DNA from 3 places in the Streptomyces sp. URMC 124 genome. Region 3 is predicted to be linked to each of the others. Evidence: riboswitches for the same ligand, from Rfam matches in the RefSeq annotation. Region 3 holds a riboswitch; each other region holds the start of a gene.
What was found. A riboswitch is a leader RNA that binds a small molecule or an ion and turns the genes downstream of it on or off. The one in region 3 is predicted to bind cobalamin.
Positions count from the first base shown of each region.

Region 1: it holds a riboswitch for cobalamin, as region 3 does, so the genes downstream of both, ACSNOG_RS23105 (cobalamin biosynthesis protein) here and ACSNOG_RS00540 (CoA-acylating methylmalonate-semialdehyde dehydrogenase) in region 3, are expected to answer to the same signal.
Region 2: it holds a riboswitch for cobalamin, as region 3 does, so the genes downstream of both, ACSNOG_RS22245 (ribonucleoside-diphosphate reductase subunit alpha) here and ACSNOG_RS00540 (CoA-acylating methylmalonate-semialdehyde dehydrogenase) in region 3, are expected to answer to the same signal.

Region 1 is NZ_JBPQTS010000120.1:11,628-18,304, forward strand. Features, by position in the region: gene ACSNOG_RS23080 (hypothetical protein) at 1-834, opposite strand, end outside; gene ACSNOG_RS23085 (alpha/beta hydrolase) at 946-2,073, opposite strand; gene ACSNOG_RS23090 (class II aldolase/adducin family protein) at 2,356-3,006, opposite strand; gene ACSNOG_RS23095 (anion permease) at 3,169-4,365, shown strand; gene ACSNOG_RS23100 (hypothetical protein) at 4,394-4,618, shown strand; cobalamin riboswitch at 4,786-4,905, shown strand; gene ACSNOG_RS23105 (cobalamin biosynthesis protein) at 5,034-5,999, shown strand; gene ACSNOG_RS23110 (cobyric acid synthase) at 6,029-6,677, shown strand, end outside.
Region 2 is NZ_JBPQTS010000113.1:4,996-11,672, reverse strand. Features, by position in the region: gene ACSNOG_RS22260 (Gfo/Idh/MocA family protein) at 76-966, opposite strand; gene ACSNOG_RS22255 (DUF3311 domain-containing protein) at 1,127-1,384, shown strand; gene mctP (monocarboxylate uptake permease MctP) at 1,381-3,006, shown strand; adenosylcobalamin-variant (AdoCbl-variant) riboswitch at 3,234-3,334, shown strand; gene ACSNOG_RS22245 (ribonucleoside-diphosphate reductase subunit alpha) at 3,508-5,898, shown strand; gene ACSNOG_RS22240 (ribonucleotide-diphosphate reductase subunit beta) at 5,898-6,677, shown strand, end outside.
Region 3 is NZ_JBPQTS010000001.1:122,996-129,672, reverse strand. Features, by position in the region: gene ACSNOG_RS00560 (enoyl-CoA hydratase) at 1-151, opposite strand, end outside; gene mmsB (3-hydroxyisobutyrate dehydrogenase) at 148-1,107, opposite strand; gene ACSNOG_RS00550 (enoyl-CoA hydratase/isomerase family protein) at 1,104-2,264, opposite strand; gene ACSNOG_RS00545 (acyl-CoA dehydrogenase family protein) at 2,261-3,409, opposite strand; gene ACSNOG_RS00540 (CoA-acylating methylmalonate-semialdehyde dehydrogenase) at 3,451-4,950, opposite strand; cobalamin riboswitch at 5,130-5,307, opposite strand; gene ACSNOG_RS00535 (short-chain fatty acyl-CoA regulator family protein) at 5,373-6,677, opposite strand, start outside.

The DNA of each region.
Region 1 (6,677 bases), on a different contig from region 3:
GGCGGCGACGCAGATCTGCTCCAGCTTGACCCACACCGCCCAGTTGCCGAGCGGGGTCAGCACGGCTTCGGCCCCCGGGCCGGTGCCGCCGGGCACGATCAGGGCGCCGACGGAGGCGAGCCCTTCGAGCGCCCAGGCCAGCAGCTCCTCCAGGGGGTCCTCGTCGGTGGGCGCGGACCGGGCCGGGGGCACGGGCCGTCCGCCGTAGGGCACTTCGCAGCGCTCGGCGCGGATCTCGGCGACGCGCTGCTGGAGCAGGTCGAGGAGCATCGGCACGGCGACGGGCCCGGCCGACAGGTGCATGACGGACAGCAGCTGCGGCGCGGCCTCCACGACCTCGGCGACGACCGTCGCATCGGTGCCCCCGGGCGCGGGGTGGGCGAGGGACCAGGCGTCGAACAGGGCAACCCACCCGCGCAGGACGGCGCCGTCGTCGCGGTCCCACGCCTGCAGGCGCCAGCCCGGGCGGGCGGTGCCCCCGTGGAGCTCGACGAGCCCGGCGAGGCGGGCGTGGTCCCAGTCGGTGCGCGCCTGGTGGGGCGTCAGGCCCAGGGCCGCGGCGGCCCGCTCGGCCGTCTCCGCGGAGAGCCCCCCGGCGGTGCCGGGGCGCAAGGTGGCGCCGCGGCCGCGCTCGTCCGCCGCCCAGCGGGCCACACGGACCGCGCCGGTCAGGCAGCTTCTCGCCTGCCGGGCCAGCTCCGCCGGTGCCGGCGTGCCGGCGGGCGGGCGGGGCGCCGGGCGGGAGCCTCGGTTCGCCACGGCCCGGCGGGCAGAGGCGATCGGCTGTCGGGGGACAAGTCTGAGCCGGGAGTCGCGCGGAGTACGGGACGTCACAGGAGCAGTCTTGCCGCTGCCGCTCCGAAAACCCAATCGGAATCAATTGTCCAGCCGTCCACCATTCACTTCCTGCCGCTGGATCAGGGCTGCTTGGAGGCTGTGAGGGCGTCACATCAAGGGGATGAGGAACCTCCGCAGGGCCTCCTCGTAACGCCCCGGGGCGGCATTCCACATCGCGGCGTGCGGGGCCCGGCGGACGGTGTGCAGGACGATCAGATCGGGGCGGGCGGCCGCGAGTTCGCGTGAGGTGCGCCACGGTGCGACGGAGTCGTCGGGGCCGTGGGCGAGGAGGACGGGCAGGGTCAGCCGGGCCGGGTCCCGGACCCTGTCGAGCCCGTCGGGGGCCATTCCGGTCCGGCCACGGGCGGCGTGCAGGGCGAGCGGCAGCAGCGGGGCGGGCACGCCGCGGGCGGCGGCCAGGGAGTGCAGGGCGGCCGACCAGTCGAGGACGGGCGAATCCATGACCAGGCCACTGATGTACGGGCGCAGCGCGGGGTCGCCGGCGGCGAGCAGCGCCATGGTGGCGCCGGTGGACCAGCCGTGGAGGACGATACGGCGGGCGCCCTGGGCCAGGGCATAACGGACGGCAGCGGCGAGATCATGCCATTCGGTGAGCCCGAAACGGCTGATTCCGTCCGGTGGCCGGGGAGCTCCGGGATCACCCCGGTAGGCGACGTCGAGGACCGGCAGCCGCAGCCGGTGCAGGAGCGGCATGACGACCATGGGGTGCTCGCGGGTGGCGCACAGGCCGTGCACGGTGATCACCCAGGTGTCGCGGGCGGCCGGCAGGAACCAGGCGGGCAGCGGTCCCAGCTCGCCCGGGACCACGACGTCGGCGTGGTCGAGGCCGAGGGCGTCGCGGGGGTTGCCGGCGTGCAGCTGCGGCGTCAGCCACACCCGGTCGCCGGGCTCGGGCACGCCGCGCGTGACGCGCTCCAGGCGGCGCACGACGCCGTCGGCGGCGTGCGGCACGTCCTGGAGGACCGAGCCGACGACGGCGTGCAGGCCGCTGCCGGTCAGCCCGTACGTGCCCGGGCGCAGCGAGGCCTGGTGGCGGGTGAGGGTGATGCGGTCGCCGTCGACGGAGTGGACGGCCAGCCGCGGCTGATCGGGCGGCGGCCGGCCGGGAGCGGCCCGCAGTGCGGCGTCGGAGGCGTACCGCCCGGCCGCCAGGGCTGCTGCGCCGGCACCGATCGCTGTGACGGCGGCCACGGCCGCCCTGGTCCGTATGCCCATGACTTCCAGTGTGGGCGGCACGGGCGACGACGGCCAGTGGGCACGAGGCGCCTGCCGGCGGGGGGCTTGCCGTGGTGGCGGGCGGCGGTCGCAGAGCCGGGCGCGACCGCGGCCGGAGGGTCGCGCCTCCGCCACGACGCGCCGCCCGGGCGGTGCCGGACCTGCCGCCGGGACGGCACCGCTGGGCACCGCCGCGGTGGGAACTCGCCGTGGCGGCGGGGGTCGGGCGTGGTGGAGGTCACGGCCAGGGTGGCCGCAGCCCCGCCCGCAGGGGCTCGGGCCCTACGGGCGGCCGTAGCCGCGGAGCTTTTCCTGGGCCCGGGCCGCCTGGGTGGGGGTGAGGAGCGTCGGGGTGCGGCCGGGGACGGAGGAGGCGGTGAGCCAGACCCGGCACATCCACTCCAGCTGCGCGGTGCGGTCGTAGGCCTGGTCGAGGCCGTCACCGTACGTGAGGGTGCCGTGGTTGCGCAGGAGGCAGCCGGTGCGGCCTTCGAGGGCTTCCAGGGCGTGCGCGGCCAGCTCGTCGCTGCCGTAGAGCGCGTAGGGCGCCACCCGCACCGGGCCGCCGAGCGCGCCGGCCATGTAGTGGATGAGGGGCAGCTCGTCGACGAGCGTGGAGACGGCCGTCGCGTGCACGGCGTGGGTGTGCACGATCGCGGCGGCGCCGGTGGCGCGGTAGACCGCGAGGTGCAGGGGCAGCTCGCTGGTGGGCGCCAGATCGCCCAGGAGCGGGCGGCCCTCCATGTCGACGGCCACCACGTCGCGCGCGGTCAGCCGGTCGTACGGGATGCCGCTCGGGGTGACCACGACCGCGTCCCCGGCCCGCGCGGAGACGTTTCCCGAGGTGCCCACCACCAGGCCGTCGGCCGTGGTGCGGCGAGCCGTGGCCACGACCTCGGCCCACACCCGGCGGATCTCTTCGCTCTCCTTCATCCGTCGCTCCATCCGTCCCTCGGTCCGTCCCTCGATCCGTCCTGCCATCCGTCCCCCACCTCCGGTTCGCGTCACTGATCGGCCCGGCCCAGTTCACCTTCCGTTCACCCAGGGTCTTTACGGTCCAGGCTGTACTGACCATCGAGCTGATTGCCTGGGTGAATGGAACACATCACGCTTCTCATCGGGATCGTGATCGTCACGGCCTTGGTGTTCGACTTTACGAACGGCTTCCACGACACGGCCAACGCCATGGCCACCACCATCTCCACCGGCGCCCTCAAGCCCAAGACCGCGGTGGCGATGTCGGCGGTCCTCAACCTCGTCGGAGCGTTCCTGTCCGTCGAGGTGGCCAAGACCATCTCCGGGGGAATCATCGATGAGACCGCCGGCATCAGACCCGAAGTGATCTTCGCGGGTCTGGTGGGCGCCATCGTCTGGAACCTGCTGACCTGGCTCGCCGGGCTCCCCTCCAGCTCCTCGCACGCCCTCTTCGGCGGTCTGATCGGTGCGACGGTCGTCGCCGTCGGCTTCGACGCGGTCAACACCGACAAGGTCGTCATGAAGGTCCTGATCCCGGCCGTCGCCGCGCCGCTCGTGGCCGGCATCGCCGCCTGGTGCGCGACCCGGCTCACCTACCGGCTCACGCGCGGCCGCGACGAGCAGGAGACCGCCAAGGGCTACCGCGCCGGGCAGATCGCCTCGGCCGCCCTGGTCTCCCTGGCCCACGGCACCAACGACGCCCAGAAGACCATGGGTGTGATCACCCTCGCGCTCGTCGCCGGCGGCGTCGTCGCCCCGCACGCCGACCCGCCCATGTGGGTCATCGTCTCCGCGGGCCTGGCCATCGCGCTCGGTACGTACCTGGGCGGCTGGCGCATCATCCAGACCCTCGGCAAGGGCCTCACCGACATCAAGCCCGCCCAGGGCTTCGCCGCGCAGACCGGCGCCGCGACCGTGATCCTCGCCTCCTCCCACATCGGCTTCGCCCTCTCCACCACCCAGGTCTGCTCCGGCTCGATCATGGGCGCCGGCCTCGGCCGCAAGGGCGGCGTCGTGCGCTGGTCGACCGCCGGCCGCATGGTGATGGCCTGGGGCCTGACCCTGCCCGCCGCGGGCCTGGTCGCCGGTGGCGCCGCTCTCCTCGCCGACCAGGGCGACTGGGGCGTCGCGGCCGTCGCCGTCCTCGGCCTCGCCGTCTCCGGTGCGATCTGGCTGGCCTCGCGCCGCAAGCCCGTCACCCACGACGACCTGGACTCGCGCGACACCGCCGCCGACGCCGAGCCGGCCGGTGTCATCACCGCCGCCCTGCAGGCCGTCGCCCCGCCGCCGGCCGGCCCCGCCGCCGCGGCGGGCTGAGGCTCCCAAGGCTTAAGGAAGAAACAGCATGCACATCGACTGGGCAGCTCTCGGCCAGGTCTTCGGCGTCAGCCTCGTGGTGACGGTCGGCCTGGTGGGCATCTTCACCCTCGGCATCGTCGGCACCTCGCCCCGTGCGGGGGGCCCGGCGGACCCGGGCGCGGGTACGCTCGCGCGGCGCTCGGGGGCGTACGCCTGCTTCGCCGTGTGCGCGGCGGCCGTGGGCTACGGCATCTACTTGATCGTGGCGTAACCCTCACCCGCTCCGCTCCGACCGGCCGGGATCCCTCAGGGGGTCCCGGCCGGTCGGCGTTCGGTGCGCCGCTGCGGCCCGGGCGTCCGCGACTCGTCCCAGGTCAGAAGTGAGTTGACGGCGCACGCGGCGCATGGTGGACTTCCGGAGCCAAACGGCGACAGCAGAGGAAGCCGGTGTGAATCCGGCGCGGTCCCGCCACTGTCACCGGGGAGCGTCTCCCCCACGCGATGCCACGGCGGCGAGCCGGAAGGCCGGGGCGGCGTAGATCCGGGAGCCAGGAGACTCTGGTCGCCGGTCACGTCGAGCCAGGGCGCGGACCCTGAGTGAGGACACATCGTCATGCCCGGCGCCCGCCACCGAACGCCCCGCACACTCCCCTCTCCCCACCGAGGCGTGACGGCGGTCTGAGCCGATGCGTGCCGATCCCATCGGTTTCGCGTGCGGCGCCGCCCTCGGCTTCCTCGGTGACCGCGTCCTGGGCGACCCCCGCCGCGGCCACCCCGTGGCGGCGTTCGGCCGTGCCGCGCAGGCCGTGGAGCAGCGCCTGTGGCGCGACCACCGCGGCCACGGTGCCGCGCACGCCCTGCTGTGCGCGGGCGGCGCCGCCGCCGGTGCCGCCCTGCTGGCCCGCGCCGCGCGCGCTTCCCGCCCCGCCGACATCGCCCTGACCGCCGTCGCGACCTGGGCCGTGCTGGGCGGCACCTCCCTGGGCCGCGAGGCCCGCGCCATCGGCGGCGCGCTCGCCGCCGGTGACGTCGACGTCGCCCGGGAGCGACTGCCGCACCTGTGCGGGCGCGACCCGCAGGCCCTGGACGGGCAGCAGATCGCCCGCGCCGTCGTGGAGTCCGTGGCCGAGAACACCTCCGACGCCGTCGTCGGCGCGCTGGTGTGGGGCGCCCTGGGGGGCGTGCCGGGGCTCGTCGGCTTCCGGGCGGTGAACACGCTCGATGCGATGGTGGGCCACAAGTCCCCCCGCTACCGCCGTTTCGGCTGGGCCTCGGCCCGTCTCGACGACGTCGCCGGCTGGCCCGGCGCCCGCCTGACCGCGGCCCTCGCCGTCCTCGCGGGCCCGGATCCGCGCGGCGCCTGGCGGGTGGCCCGGCGGGACGCCTCCCGCCACCCCAGCCCCAACGCGGGCCCCGTCGAGGCGGCGTTCGCGGGAGCGCTCGGCGTGCGGCTCGGCGGCACCCTGGCGTACGCGGGCCGCGTCGAGCACCGGCCCGTGCTGGGCGCGGAGAACCGCCCGGTGGCGACGGACGACATCGAGCGCGCGGTACGCCTCTCGCGCCGGGTGTCCTTCCTGGCCCTGGGAACGGCCGTCGTGGGCAGGCTCTCTGTCGGAAGCTTCGCACGGTACGCACGGAGGAGGAGCCGGTGACGGCTGACAGGAGCGGGCCGCGGGGCCCGCTGGGCGGGGGCCTGCTGGTGGCCGGCACCACCTCGGACGCGGGCAAGAGCGTGGTGACGGCCGGCATCTGCCGCTGGCTGGCCCGCAAGGGCGTCAAGGTCGCGCCGTTCAAGGCGCAGAACATGTCGCTCAACTCCTTCGTGACGCGCGAGGGCGCGGAGATAGGCCGGGCACAGGCCATGCAGGCGGCCGCGGCCCGCGTGGAGCCGAGCGCCCTCATGAACCCGGTGCTGCTCAAGCCCGGCGGCGACCGCAGCAGCCAGGTCGTGCTGATGGGCAAGCCGGTGGGCGAGCTCAGCGCGCGCGGCTACCACGCGGGCCGCCAGGAGCAGCTGTTCGGCACGGTGACGGAGTGCCTGGAGGAGCTGCGGCGCACGCACGACGCGGTGATCTGCGAGGGCGCCGGCAGCCCGGCCGAGATCAACCTGCGGCGCAGCGACATCGTCAACATGGGCATCGCCCGGGCGGCCCGGCTGCCCGTGGTCGTGGTCGGCGACATCGACCGCGGCGGCGTCTTCGCGTCGTTCTTCGGCACGACCGCCCTGCTCTCGCCCGAGGACCAGGAGCTGATAGCGGGTTACGTCGTCAACAAGTTCCGTGGCGACGTGACGCTGCTGGAGCCCGGCCTGGACATGCTGCGCGACCTGA
Region 2 (6,677 bases), on a different contig from region 3:
CGGTACCGGTTCCACCCGTGTCACACCCACTGCTCCCCAGTCGCGGTGGTCATCCCGGTTGCCGCGGTTGTCCGTTCACTCGTTGCGGAAGCGCGCCGCCCAGCAGGCCGCCGTGATGACGTCGTCCACGACGACGGCGTCCACCACCGGGCAGGCGGGCTCCCGCCCCTCCCGCACGGCCGCCGCGAAGTCGGCGATCAGCGGTGCGTGCGGGTTGGGGGCGAGCTCCGCGTCCAGCGGGTCGAGCGCCAGGAAGCGTCCCCCGGCGGTGACGTCCAGGCGGTCCCGCCCGGGACCACTCGCCCAGGCGAAGCGGCACTCCGCCGACGTGCCCGACGCCCAGCCGAGGGAGAGGTGGGCGCGCCGCTCGGCTCCGGCGGCGAACCTGCGGCCGAAGCGCGCGCCCACGCGCGCGGGCGGACCCAGCACCGCCAGCAGCAGGTCCAGACGGGGGCTGCCCGCGTCGGCGAGGACGCCGCCGCCCACGGCCGGGTCCGTGCGCCAGTGCCCGGGCGCCGGGTCGAAGGGGGCGCTGAAGGTGATCCGCACGCGCGCGGGCGCGCACGCCGTCAGCGCCTCGCGCAGCTGCCGTGCGGCCGGCCCCAGCCGGCGGGGGTAGGCCACCCCCGCGCACAGACCCGCCCGTTCCGCTTCCGCCGCCAGCGCGCCCCCGCCGCCGAGCGCGCCCGCCAGGGGCTTCTCGACCAGCACGTGACAGCCGGCGCGCAGCGCGTGGAGCGCGAGGGGGACGTGCGCGGCGACCGGCGTGGCCACGTACACCGCGTCGGCGGCCGTGAGCCGGCCGAGGTCGTCACCGCCCGCGGGCACCCCGTGCTCCGCCGCCGTCCGGGCGGCGCGCTCCGGATCCCGGCTCCAGACGTACGCCGCCTCCTCGCCCAGACCGCGCAGGGCCGGCAGTACACGGCGCCGCACGACCTCGCCGCTGCCGGCGACCGCCCACTTCAAGGACGCTCCATGTCCACCAACTCACCATAAACGGAACGTCTTTTCAACAGCGCTGATGACGTTGTCATACCGATATGCGGACAGGGGGTGACGGTCGGCGGGGCCCTCACCTAGATTTCCTGCGCATCACGCAGTGATCACACAGGGGGGAGTCACCACCATGACGGAACCACCGGAGGGCGGCAGGAGGGCGGTCGTCACCGCGCCCCTCGCCGTGGCGGGGCTGTGCCTCGCCGTCCCGTTCGTCGCGATGCTGTGGGTGGACTCCTACGCCCGGACCGGGCCCGCTTTCATCGGCATCCCCCTCTTCTACTGGTACCAGATGCTGTGGGTGCCGATATCGACCCTGCTCACCGCCGTCGCCTACGTGCTCGTGCGGCGCCAGGAGCGGGCCCGCAAGGCGGGTGAGCGGCGGTGAAGGACGGCGTCAACGGCGTGGCCCTCGCCGTCTTCATCTTCTTCTTCCTCGCCGTGACGGTCATGGGCTTCATGGCCTCGAAGTGGCGGCGGGCCGAGAATGCGGACAACCTCGACGAGTGGGGGCTGGGCGGCCGCTCGTTCGGCACCTGGGTCACCTGGTTCCTGCTCGGCGGTGACCTCTACACCGCGTACACGTTCGTGGCCGTCCCGGCGGCGATCTACGCGGGCGGTGCGGCCGGCTTCTTCGCGGTGCCGTACACGATCCTGTGCTACCCGCTGGTCTTCACCTTCCTGCCCCGCCTGTGGTCGGTCTCCCACAAGCACGGCTACGTGACGTCGTCGGACTTCGTCCGCGGCCGCTTCGGCTCGAAGGGCCTGTCGCTCGCCCTCGCGCTCACCGGCATCCTCGCGACGATGCCGTACATCGCGCTGCAGCTGGTGGGCATACAGGCGGTCCTGGACGTGCTGGGCGTGGGCGGCGGGTCGAACTGGTTCATGAAGGACCTGCCGCTGCTCATCGCCTTCGGCGTGCTCGCGGCCTACACCTACTCCTCCGGGCTGCGGGCGCCCGCGCTGATCGCCTTCGTCAAGGACGCGCTGATCTACATCGTGATCATCGTGGCGATCATCTACATCCCGATCAAGCTGGGTGGTTTCGACCACATCTTCAGCAAGGCGGGCGAAGCGTTCGCGGTGAAGAACCCGGAGACCGGCAAGCCGCGCGGCGCCCTGGTGAGCGGGCCCGACGCGCAGTGGGCGTACGCCACGCTCGCGCTCGGCTCCGCGATGGCGCTCTTCCTCTACCCCCACTCGGTGACTGCGGTTCTCTCCAGCAAAGGCCGCAACGTCATCCGCCGCAATACGACGATCCTGCCGCTGTACTCCCTGATGCTGGGCCTGCTGGCGATGCTCGGCTTCATGGCCATCGCCGCCGGGATCAAGGTGAAGAACGGGCAGCTCGCGATCCCCCAGCTGTTCGAGGACATGTTCCCGGACTGGTTCACGGGCGTGACCTTCGCGGCCATCGGCATCGGTGCCCTGGTCCCGGCCGCGATCATGTCGATCGCAGCGGCGAACCTTTTCACCCGCAACATCTACAAGGACTTCATCCGGCCGGACGCCTCGCCCGGGCACGAGGCGAAGGTCTCCAAGCTCGCGTCGCTGCTGGTGAAGGTCGGCGCGCTCGTCTTCGTCCTCACCATGGACAAGACCGTCGCCATCAACTTCCAGCTGCTCGGTGGCATCTGGATCCTGCAGACGGTCCCCGCTCTCGTGGGCGGCCTCTTCACCCGCTGGTTCCACCGCTGGGCCCTGCTGGCCGGCTGGGCCGCGGGCATGGTCTACGGCACCTGGAAGGCGTACGACACGCCGAGCGCCACGCAGGATCATTTCGGCAATACCAACCTCATCCCCCTTATCGGGGAAAAGGGTTATATCGGGCTCACGGCCTTCGTGCTCAATGTGATCGTCGTCATCGTCCTGACCTTCGTCCTGAAGGCGCTCGGCGCGCCGGACGGCAAGGACGAGACCGCCGCCGCGGACTACACGGCGGACGCCGGCGACCCGGGGGTGCAGGCCGAGCTCCCGCCGGCCACCGCAGGGGCCCCTGGAGGCCACTAGAGCGACCCTCGGCGGGGCCCTCGCCCCGCGGAGCCGACCGGGCCGTCACGCCCCTCTGGAGGGCGCGTGACGCCCCTTCGCCGTGCCCCTCGCCCGGCACCCCTCCGACCTGCGGACCCACCCTCAACACCGGGGCCTGATAACACATTCCGACCCATGCGCTTACCGCGCGACACAACATGTGGGGGCGCGTACGGGGGGCGGCACTAGATGTATGCTCGTCCTCGCTGTCGTCGCAGGGGAATCCGGTGGAAATCCGGAACTGTCCCGCAACGGTGCATGTATGCCGTTAAGCCGCGCATGCAGGAGTCCGAGTACCTGCCGGCAGCCGCCCTCCACCGAGCCTGCCCTGGGCTCGGCTATGGGCGTTGAATTCGTCCGGGCCTCGCGGGTTGGGCCGGCGGACGCCTACGAGGCATGCCCTGGTCCATCAGGCGTGCCCGTGCGCGACCGTCGAGCCCTCCCGCCGGCCCCCACCCAGCCGAGCGAGGGAGAGCCTCAGTGACCATCGCGCCCGCCGATCCGGTCTCAGCGACTGCGGAAGCGACCGGCGGCCCCGGGACCGCGCTGCTGCGCACCCTGACCGACCTCACCGCCGACCTTCCCGCCACCGACCCGGGCAAGGTCGCCGCCGCCGCACTGCGGGGCCGGAGCGCGAACTCGGACGAGGCCGAGCTGCGCTCCCTCGCCACCGAGGCCGCCGCCGGGCTGATCGCCGAGGAGCCCGAGTACTCCAAGCTCGCCGCCCGGCTGCTCACCCGCGCGATCGCCGAGGAGGCCGCCGGCCAGGGCGCCACGTCCTTCTCCGCCTCGGTCGCCGTCGGCCACCGCGAGGGCCTGATCGCGGACGACACCGCCGCGTTCGTGGCCGGTCACGCCGCGCGCCTGGACGAGCTGGTCGAGAAGGCCCTCGCCGACGGCGCCGACGACCGCTTCGGCTACTTCGGCCTGCGCACCCTGCACAGCCGCTACCTGCTGCGCCACCCGATCACCCGCAACGTGATCGAGACCCCGCAGCACTTCCTGCTGCGCGTGGCCTGCGGCCTGGCCGAGGACCACTCCGAGCGCGCCGTCGCCGACGTCGCCGAGCTCTACGGCCTGACGAGCAGCCTGTCGTACCTGCCGTCCTCCCCGACGCTGTTCAACTCCGGCACCCGCCACCCGCAGATGTCGTCCTGCTACCTGCTGGACTCCCCGCTGGACGAGCTGGACTCGATCTACGACCGCTACCACCAGGTGGCGCGCCTGTCGAAGCACGCCGGCGGCATCGGCCTGTCGTACAGCCGCATCCGCTCGCGCGGCTCGCTGATCCGCGGCACCAACGGCCACTCCAACGGCATCGTGCCGTTCCTGCGCACCCTCGACGCCTCCGTCGCCGCCGTCAACCAGGGCGGCCGCCGCAAGGGCGCGGCCTGCGTCTACCTGGAGACCTGGCACGCCGACATCGAGGAGTTCCTGGAGCTCCGCGACAACACCGGTGAGGAGGCCCGCCGCACCCACAACCTCAACATCGCGCACTGGATCCCGGACGAGTTCATGCGCCGCGTCGAGGCCGACGCCGAGTGGTCGCTGTTCTCCCCGGCCGACACGCCCGATCTGGTCGACCTCTACGGCGACGAGTTCGACGCCGCGTACCGCAAGTACGAGGCCGAGGGCAAGGCCGTCAAGCAGATCCCGGCCCGCGTGCTCTACGCCCGCATGATGCGCACCCTCGCGCAGACCGGCAACGGCTGGATGACGTTCAAGGACGCCGCCAACCGCACCGCCAACCAGACGGCCGAGAAGGGCGCGGTCGTCCACTCCTCGAACCTCTGCACGGAGATCCTCGAGGTCACGAACGACGGCGAGACCGCGGTCTGCAACCTGGGCTCGGTCAACCTCGCGCAGCACCTCGGTGCCGAGGGCGAGATGGACTGGGAGAAGCTGGACCGCACGGTCCGCACGGCCGTCACCTTCCTCGACCGCGTCGTGGACATCAACTTCTACCCGACCGAGCAGGCCGGGAACTCCAACAGCCGCTGGCGCCCGGTGGGCCTGGGCCTGATGGGTCTGCAGGACGTCTTCTTCCGCCTGCGCATGGCCTTCGACTCGGCCGAGGCGAAGGCGCTGTCCACCAAGATCTCCGAGCGGATCATGCTGGCGGCCTACGAGGCCTCTGCCGACCTCGCCGAGCGGCACGGCCCGCACCCGGCCTGGTCCGCGACCCGCACCGCCCGCGGCGTGCTCCACCCGGACCACTACCCCAACGCCGTGGCCGCCTGGGAGGACCGCTGGGAGGCGCTGCGCGCCCGCATCGCCGAGGTCGGCATGCGCAACTCGCTGCTGCTCGCCATCGCCCCGACGGCGACCATCGCCTCCATCGCGGGCGTCTACGAGTGCATCGAGCCGCAGGTCTCCAACCTCTTCAAGCGCGAGACGCTCTCGGGTGAGTTCCTCCAGGTCAACACCTACCTGGTGGAGGACCTCAAGAAGCTCGGCGTGTGGGACCGCGCCACCCGCGAGGCGATGACCGAGGCCAACGGCTCGATCCAGGACATGAAGTGGATCCCGCAGGAGGTGCGCGACCTCTACCGCACCGCCTGGGAGATCCCGCAGCGCGCCCTGATCGACATGGCCGCGGCCCGTACGCCGTACCTGGACCAGAGCCAGTCGCTGAACCTCTTCATGGCCTCGCCCACCATCGGCAAGCTCAGCTCGATGTACGCGTACGCCTGGAAGCAGGGCATCAAGACGACGTACTACCTGCGCTCGCGCCCGGCGACCCGCATCGCCCGCGCCGCCTCCGGCGGTGCCGCGGCCCCCGCCACCATCCCCGTGCAGCAGGCCGCGCCCGACGCGGACGCCATCGCCTGCTCCCTTGAGAACCCCGAGTCCTGCGAGGCCTGCCAGTAATGTCCGCCGCTGAACAGAAGAACCTGCTCGACCCCGGCTTCGAGCTGACCCTGCGTCCGATGCGGTACCCGGACTTCTACGACCGCTACCGCGACGCGATCAAGAACACCTGGACCGTCGAGGAGGTCGACCTCCACTCGGACGTCGCCGACCTCGCCAAGCTCTCCCCGGGCGAGCAGCACATGATCGGCCGCCTCGTCGCGTTCTTCGCGACCGGCGACTCGATCGTGGCGAACAACCTTGTGCTGACGCTGTACAAGCACATCAACTCCCCCGAGGCGCGGCTGTACCTTTCGCGGCAGCTCTTCGAGGAGGCCGTGCACGTCCAGTTCTATCTGACGCTGCTCGACACCTACCTGCCCGACCCGGACGAGCGCGCGGCGGCGTTCGCGGCCGTGGAGAACATCCCCTCCATCCGCGACAAGGCGCAGTTCTGCTTCAAGTGGATCAACGAGGTCGAGAAGATCGACCGCCTGGAGACGAAGGCCGACCGCCGCCGCTTCCTGCTCAACCTGATCTGCTTCGCGGCCTGCATCGAGGGCCTGTTCTTCTACGGCGCCTTCGCCTACGTGTACTGGTTCCGCAGCCGCGGCCTGCTGCACGGCCTGGCGACCGGCACCAACTGGGTCTTCCGCGACGAGACCATGCACATGAACTTCGCGTTCGAGGTCGTGGACACCGTCCGCCAGGAGGAGCCCGAGCTCTTCGACGACGAGCTCCAGCAGCAGGTCACCGACATGCTGAAGGAGGCCGTCGAGGCCGAGCTGCAGTTCGGCCGC
Region 3 (6,677 bases):
CCTCCTCCATGACCCGGAGGTTGAGGGCATTGAGAGCCTTGGGGCGGTTGAGCGTCAGGAGGGCGGTGCGGCCCTTGCGCGCTACGAGGATGGTCTCGTAGGCCCCATAGGGCTCGTGGGTCTCGTCGGCGGGGTCAGTCGCGTTCTTCATGCCGGGGTTCCGTTCTGAGAGGTGTGGCCCTCGGAGGCTTCAGAGGCTTCAGAGGCTTCGGAAGGTGTGGAGCGCCGCCGGACGGCCCGCACGATGCCCGAGAAGTCCAGGTCCGCGCCCTCGCCCTCCGCGAACTCCGCGTACATCCGTGCGGCCCGTCGGCCCAGCTCCGCGTCGACGCCACCCGCTCGGGCCGCGTTCGCCGCCAGCCCGAGGTCCTTGGCCATCAGCGGCGCGGCGAACCCCGGTGCGTAGTCGCGAGCCGCGGGGCTGCCCGGGACCGGGCCCGGGACGGGGCAGTTCACCGTCAGTGCCCAGCACTGGCCGGACGCGGTGGAGGCCACGTCGAACAGGGCCTGGTGGCTCAGGCCCAGGCTCTCGCCCAGGACGAACGCCTCGCTCACCGCGATCATCGAGATGCCCAGGATCATGTTGTTGCAGACCTTGGCCGCCTGGCCCGCGCCCGCGGCCCCGCAGTGCACGGCCTTCTTCCCCATCGCCAGCAACAGCGGCTCCGCGCGGGCGAAGTCCGCCGCCTCCCCGCCGGCCATGAAGGTGAGAGTGCCGGCCTCGGCGCCGACGACGCCCCCGGAGACCGGGGCGTCCAGCGGCCGGTGACCGGCAGCGAGCACGGCCTCGTGCGCCGTCCGGGCGTCGGCCACGTCGATGGTGGAGCAGTCCACGAACAACGTGCCCGGCCGCGCCGCCGCGAGGAGTCCTTCGCCGCCGTAGAGGGCCAGGACATGGCGGCCGACCGGCAGCATGGTGATGACCACGTCCGCGCCGGCGGCCGTCTCGGCGGCCGATCCGACCGTCTCGACGCCCGCTTCCGCCGCCGCGGCGCGCATCCCCGGCACCACGTCGTAGCCGATGACGCGGTGTCCGGCCTTGACCAGGTTGGCGGCCATGGGGCCGCCCATGTGACCGAGTCCCACGAATCCCACCACGCTGCTCACCACGGCACCTCCTGCAGGGCGTCACCGGTGGCGAGGCGCAGCTCCCGCTCTCCCAGCGGCGCGAAGTACCGGGCCACGTCCGCTTCGCTCACCTCGGCGAGCGTGGCGGGGGACCACCTGGGGTCACGGTCCTTGTCGATCACCTGGGCGCGGATGCCCTCGACGAGGTCCGGCGAGGTCAGCGCCGCGCAGGAGATGCGGTACTCCTGCTCCAGGACCCGCTCCAGCGGCCCGAGTTCCCGCGCGCGGCGCAGGGCGGCGAGCGTCACCTTCACGGCGGTGGGCGACTTGGCGGCGAGCGCACCCGCGGCGTCCCGGGCCGCGGGCACACCGCAGCCCAGCAGCCGGTCCACGATCTCCTCGACCGTGTCCGCCGCGTAGCAGTGGTCGATCCACTCCCGCGCGTCGTCCAGCAGGCCGGGCGGCGCAGGGCGGACGTACGCGGCGAGGACGTCGTGCACCGGCTTCAGCGCCAGGTCCCCGACCAGCCCGGGCAGCTGCTCCGACGGGACGTAGTGGTCCGCGAGCCCGCACAGCAGGGCGTCCGCCGCGCCCACGACGGCACCGGTCAGGGCCAGATGGGTGCCCAGCTCACCGGGGGCCAGTCCGAGGAGGTACGTGCCCCCGACGTCGGGGACGAGGCCGATGCCCGTCTCGGGCATGGCCACCCGCGAGCGCTCGGTGACGATCCGTACGCTGCCGTGCGCGGAGACGCCGACGCCGCCACCCATGACGATGCCGTCCATGACGGCCACGTACGGCTTGGGATAGCGGGCGATCAGGGCGTTGAGCCGGTACTCGTCGCGAAAGAAGTCCGCCGACGCGGACCCTCCGGTGCGCGCGCACTCGTGGATGGAGCGGATGTCGCCGCCGGCGCACAGCCCGCGCTCGCCCGCGCCCGTGATGACCACGGTCCCGACGGCGGGGTCCTTCTCCCATTCGGCCAGGGCCTCACCGATGCGGAGCACCATGGCGTGGGTGAGGGCGTTGAGGGCCTCGGGGCGGTTGAGGGTGATGTAGGCCGCGCATCCTTCGGTGTGCAGCAGGACGTCGTCCGTCCGCAGCACGTCGTCGGTCCGCAGCAGGGTGCGGTCGGTGGAGTCGGTCGAGTCGGTGGAGTCGGCGGAGGTGGCGGAGCCGGTGCGGTCCGGCGTCATCGGACGGCGCCCGTCAGTCCGCGGGCCACGATGAGGCGCATGATCTCGTTCGTTCCTTCCAGGATCCGGTGCACCCTGAGATCGCGGACGATCTTCTCGATGCCGTATTCGCTGAGGTAGCCGTAGCCGCCGTGCAACTGGAGGGCCTTGTCGGCCACTGCGAAGCCGGTGTCGGTGGCGAACCGCTTGGCCATCGCGCACAGCTGCGCAGCCTGCGGGAGCCGTTGGTCCAGGGCCTCCGCCGCCTGGCGGACGAGCGCTCTGGCGGCCGCCAGCTCGGTCGCCATGTCGGCGAGCTCGAACTGCAGGGCCTGCGCGTGGAGCAGCGGCGCTCCGAACGCCTCGCGGTCCGCGAGGTAGGCCAGGCTGCGGTGGAGCGCGCTCTGCGCCCCGCCGAGGGAGCAGGCGGCGATGCCGAGGCGGCCGCCGTTGAGTCCGTGCATGGCGATGCGGAAGCCGTCGCCCTCGGCGCCGAGCCGGCGGCCGGCCGGGACGCGCACGCCGTCGAGGACGACCTGGCGGGTGGGCTGGGCGTTCCAGCCCATCTTCTTCTCGTCGGGGCCGAAGGACAGCCCGGGGTCGTCGCGTTCGACGACGAAGGCCGTGACGCCCCGGGGGCCCGGCTCGCCGGTGCGGGCCATCACGATGTAGACGTGCGAGGTGCCCGCGCCGGAGATGAACTGCTTGACGCCCGTGAGGACGTAGTGGTCGCCGTCGCGCTCGGCGCGCGTGCGCAGCGCGGCCGCGTCGGACCCGGCGCCCGGTTCGGTCAGGCAGTAGCTGCCCAGGAAGTCCATGGAGCACAGGGCCGGGAGCAGGCGGGCACGCTGGGCCTCGTCGCCGTAGCGGTCGATCATCCAGGCGACCATGTTGTGGATGGAGAGGTAGCCGGCGATGGACGGGCAGCCGGTGGCCAGCGTCTCGAAGATCACGACGCCGTCGGAGCGGGTCAGGCCGGAGCCTCCGGAGGACTCGCGGACGTAGACGCCGCCGAGCCCGAGGTCCGCGCCCTTGCGCAGGACGTCGACCGGGAAGTGCTTGCCCTGGTCCCAGGCGACGGCGTGCGGGGCGAGGTGTTCCTCGGCGAAGTCCAGCGTCGTCTCGGCGATCGCCAGCTGCTCCTCGGAGAGCATGGTGCCGGTCATGTTCCTGGTCGTGGTCGTTGTCACCGTCGTCACCGCCGTCATCACCGCATCGTGGGAAGGGTGAAGCTCGCGCCCTCCTTGACCCCGGAGGGCCAGCGCGAGGTGACGGTTTTCGTACGGGTGTAGAAGCGGATCGCGTCCGGGCCGTGCTGGTTGAGGTCGCCGAAGCCGGAGCGCTTCCAGCCGCCGAAGGTGTGGTACGCCACCGGTACGGGGATGGGCACGTTGACGCCGACCATGCCGGTGTTCACCCGGCGGGTGAAGTCCCGCGCGGTGTCCCCGTCCCGGGTGAAGATCGCCACGCCGTTTCCGTAGGGGTGCTCGCTGGGCAGCCGCAGGGCCTCCTCGTAGTTCGCGGCGCGGACGATGCAGAGCACCGGGCCGAAGATCTCCTCCCGGTAGACGCGCATGCTCGTCGAGACGCGGTCGAAGAGGGTCGCTCCGGCGAAGAAGCCGTTCTCGTGGCCGGGCAGGACGAAACCGCGGCCGTCCACGACCAGTTCGGCGCCCTCCGTGGTGCCGATGTCCACGTAGCGGCGCATGCGGTCGAGGGCCTCCCGGCTCACCAGCGGGCCGAAGTCGGCGTCCGGGTCGTCGGAGCGGCCGATGCGCAGCGCGCCGATGCGCTCCTTGAGCTTGGCGACCAGGGCGTCCGCGGTCTCCTCGCCGACGGGGACGGCGACGGAGATCGCCATGCAGCGCTCGCCCGCCGACCCGTACCCCGCGCCGATCAGGGCGTCGGCCACCTGGTCGAGGTCGGCGTCCGGCATCACGATCATGTGGTTCTTGGCGCCGCCGAAGCACTGGGCGCGCTTGCCGCGGGCCGCGGCGGTGGCGTAGATGTGCGCGGCGATCGGCGTGGAGCCGACGAAGCCGACAGCCTGCACCCTGGGGTCCTCCAGCAGGGTTTCGACGGCCTCCTTGCCGCCGTTGACCACGTTGAAGACGCCCGGCGGCAGCCCCGCCTCCAGGAAGAGCTCCGCGAGCCGCAGAGGTACGGACGGGTCGCGCTCGGAGGGCTTGAGGACGAACGCGTTCCCGCACGCGAGGGCGGGTGCGGCCTTCCACAGCGGGATCATCGCGGGGAAGTTGAAGGGGGTGATGCCGGCGGTGACGCCGAGGGGGCTGCGCAGCGAGTGGACGTCGATGCCCGTACCGGCGTTGTCCGTGAACTCGCCCTTGAGCAGGTGCGGGATGCCGGCGGCGAACTCGACGACCTCCAGGCCGCGCTGGAGGTCGCCGTGGGCGTCGGCGATCGTCTTGCCGTGCTCGGCCGACAGCAGGCGGGCCAGCGCCTCCCGTTCGCCGTCGACCAGCTGCAGGAACCGCAGCAGGACGCGGGCGCGGCGCTGCGGGTTCCACTCGCCCCACTCCGGCTGGGCGGCCGCCGCACCGGCGATCGCGGCGGTGGTCTCCTCGTGCCCGGCCAGGGGCACCCGGGCCTGTACGGCACCGGTGTTGGGGTCGTACACGTCGGTGAAGAGCCCCGACGTTCCGGGCGTGTGCTTACCGCCGATGAAATGTGTCAGTTCACGGACCATGGAAGCCTGCTCTCGTCAGGTCAGGTGAGATCCGGGGATGGGCATGGGGGCTCCTGGGGCCACGCGGCTCCGGGAGGAGCTACGCGTGCGCGCTCGGGTGCGCGCGCTCCGCCGGATCACCAGGGTCGTGGTCGTGAACACGGACCGGTGCCATGCGTGTCTGCTCCATCCTCGTGGACAACACGGAACACCCCGCGGCCGGTATCCTGACTCCCGGATCACCGCGCGCCGCCAGCCTTCCCGACGCATGGAACATCGCGTCAGTGGCGTGCTGTCGACGGCACACTCCCCGGTCACAGTGGCGGGACCGTGCCGGAATCGCACCGGCTTCCCTGCACCGCGGGCCTTGGTCACGAACATATAGTTGGACGTCCTAGTAAGTCCACCCCGGTTTTTGCGGCGCCTTCTCACCGGCCCCCTTCTCACCGGGCCCCGTCCTCTGCCACCGGATACGGCACGAACGTGCTGCTGTTCTCGTCGATCGCGAGGGTGCGGCCGAGCGGCGGCACGGCCCGCTGCGGGCAGTCGAGGCGTTCGCAGATGCGGCAGCCCATGCCGATGGGCGTGGCCGCGGAGGCGTTGCCGAGGTCGAGCCCGTCGGAGTAGACGAGCCGGGCGGCGTGCCGGATCTCGCAGCCGAGCCCGATGGCGAACGTCTTGCCGGGCTCGCCCCACCCCCCGCGCTGACGGGTGACGGTGCGGGCGGTCCACAGGTAGCGCTGCCCGTCGGGCATGGCGGCGATCTGGACGTGGATGCGCCCGGGGGCGGCGAAGGCCTCGTAGACGTTCCACAGCGGGCACGTGCCACCCGCCCGCGAGAAGTGGAAGCCGGTCGCCGACTGGCGCTTGGACATGTTGCCCGCGCGGTCCACGCGGACGAACGAGAAGGGCACGCCCCGCAGCCGCGGCCGCTGGAGCGTGCTGAGCCGGTGGCAGACCGTCTCGTAGCCGACGCCGAAGTGGTCGGTGAGCCGCTCGATGTCGTAACGCAGCTCCTCCGCCGTCGCGTGGAAGGCGGCGTACGGCAGGACCAGCGCTGCGGCCACGTAGTTGGCGATGCCGATGCGCGCGAGCGACCACGCGGCCGAGCCCTCTTCGTAGTCCTCGGAGGCGAGCGCGGACAGCTCCCCGGCGAATTCGAGCAGCGCCAGTTGCGTGGCCATGCGGAAGGCCCGCTGACCGGGGCGGAGCCGGCCGGAGAGGTGCAGGGTCCGGCGCGCGGGATCGTAGTGGTGGAGGCGGCCGGAGTCCGTGGCCAGCCGGACGGCGTGGTGCTGCGCGAGGCGCCCGGCCAGGGCCGGGAGCACTCCGCCGGGGCGGACGCCCATGCCGGCGGCCAGTTCCTCCGCCGCGGTGTCGAGGTCGTGGAGGTAGTTCTGGCGGCGGTAGAAGAACTCCCGGACCTCCTCGTGGGGAGAGCGGGGCGCGGCCGGGCCCGCGCCGCCGCTGCCGCCCCGGCCGTCGGCGGCCTCCGCCAGGCGCTCGGTCAGGGCCTGGTTGCGGCGGCCGAGGTCGAGCAGGACGGCTGCGACCGCGGGCAGGCGCGAGGCGAGCTCGGACAGCTCCGACGGCGAGACGCGGGCGGCGGAGAGGTCGTCGGCGAGCGCTTCCCGCAGGTCGGCGAGGACCCGCGTGGTGCCGGCGTCGGAGAAGAAGGCGGGGTCGACGCCGAACGCCTCGGTCAGCCGCAGCAGGACGGGGACGGTCAGCGGACGGGAGTCGTGCTC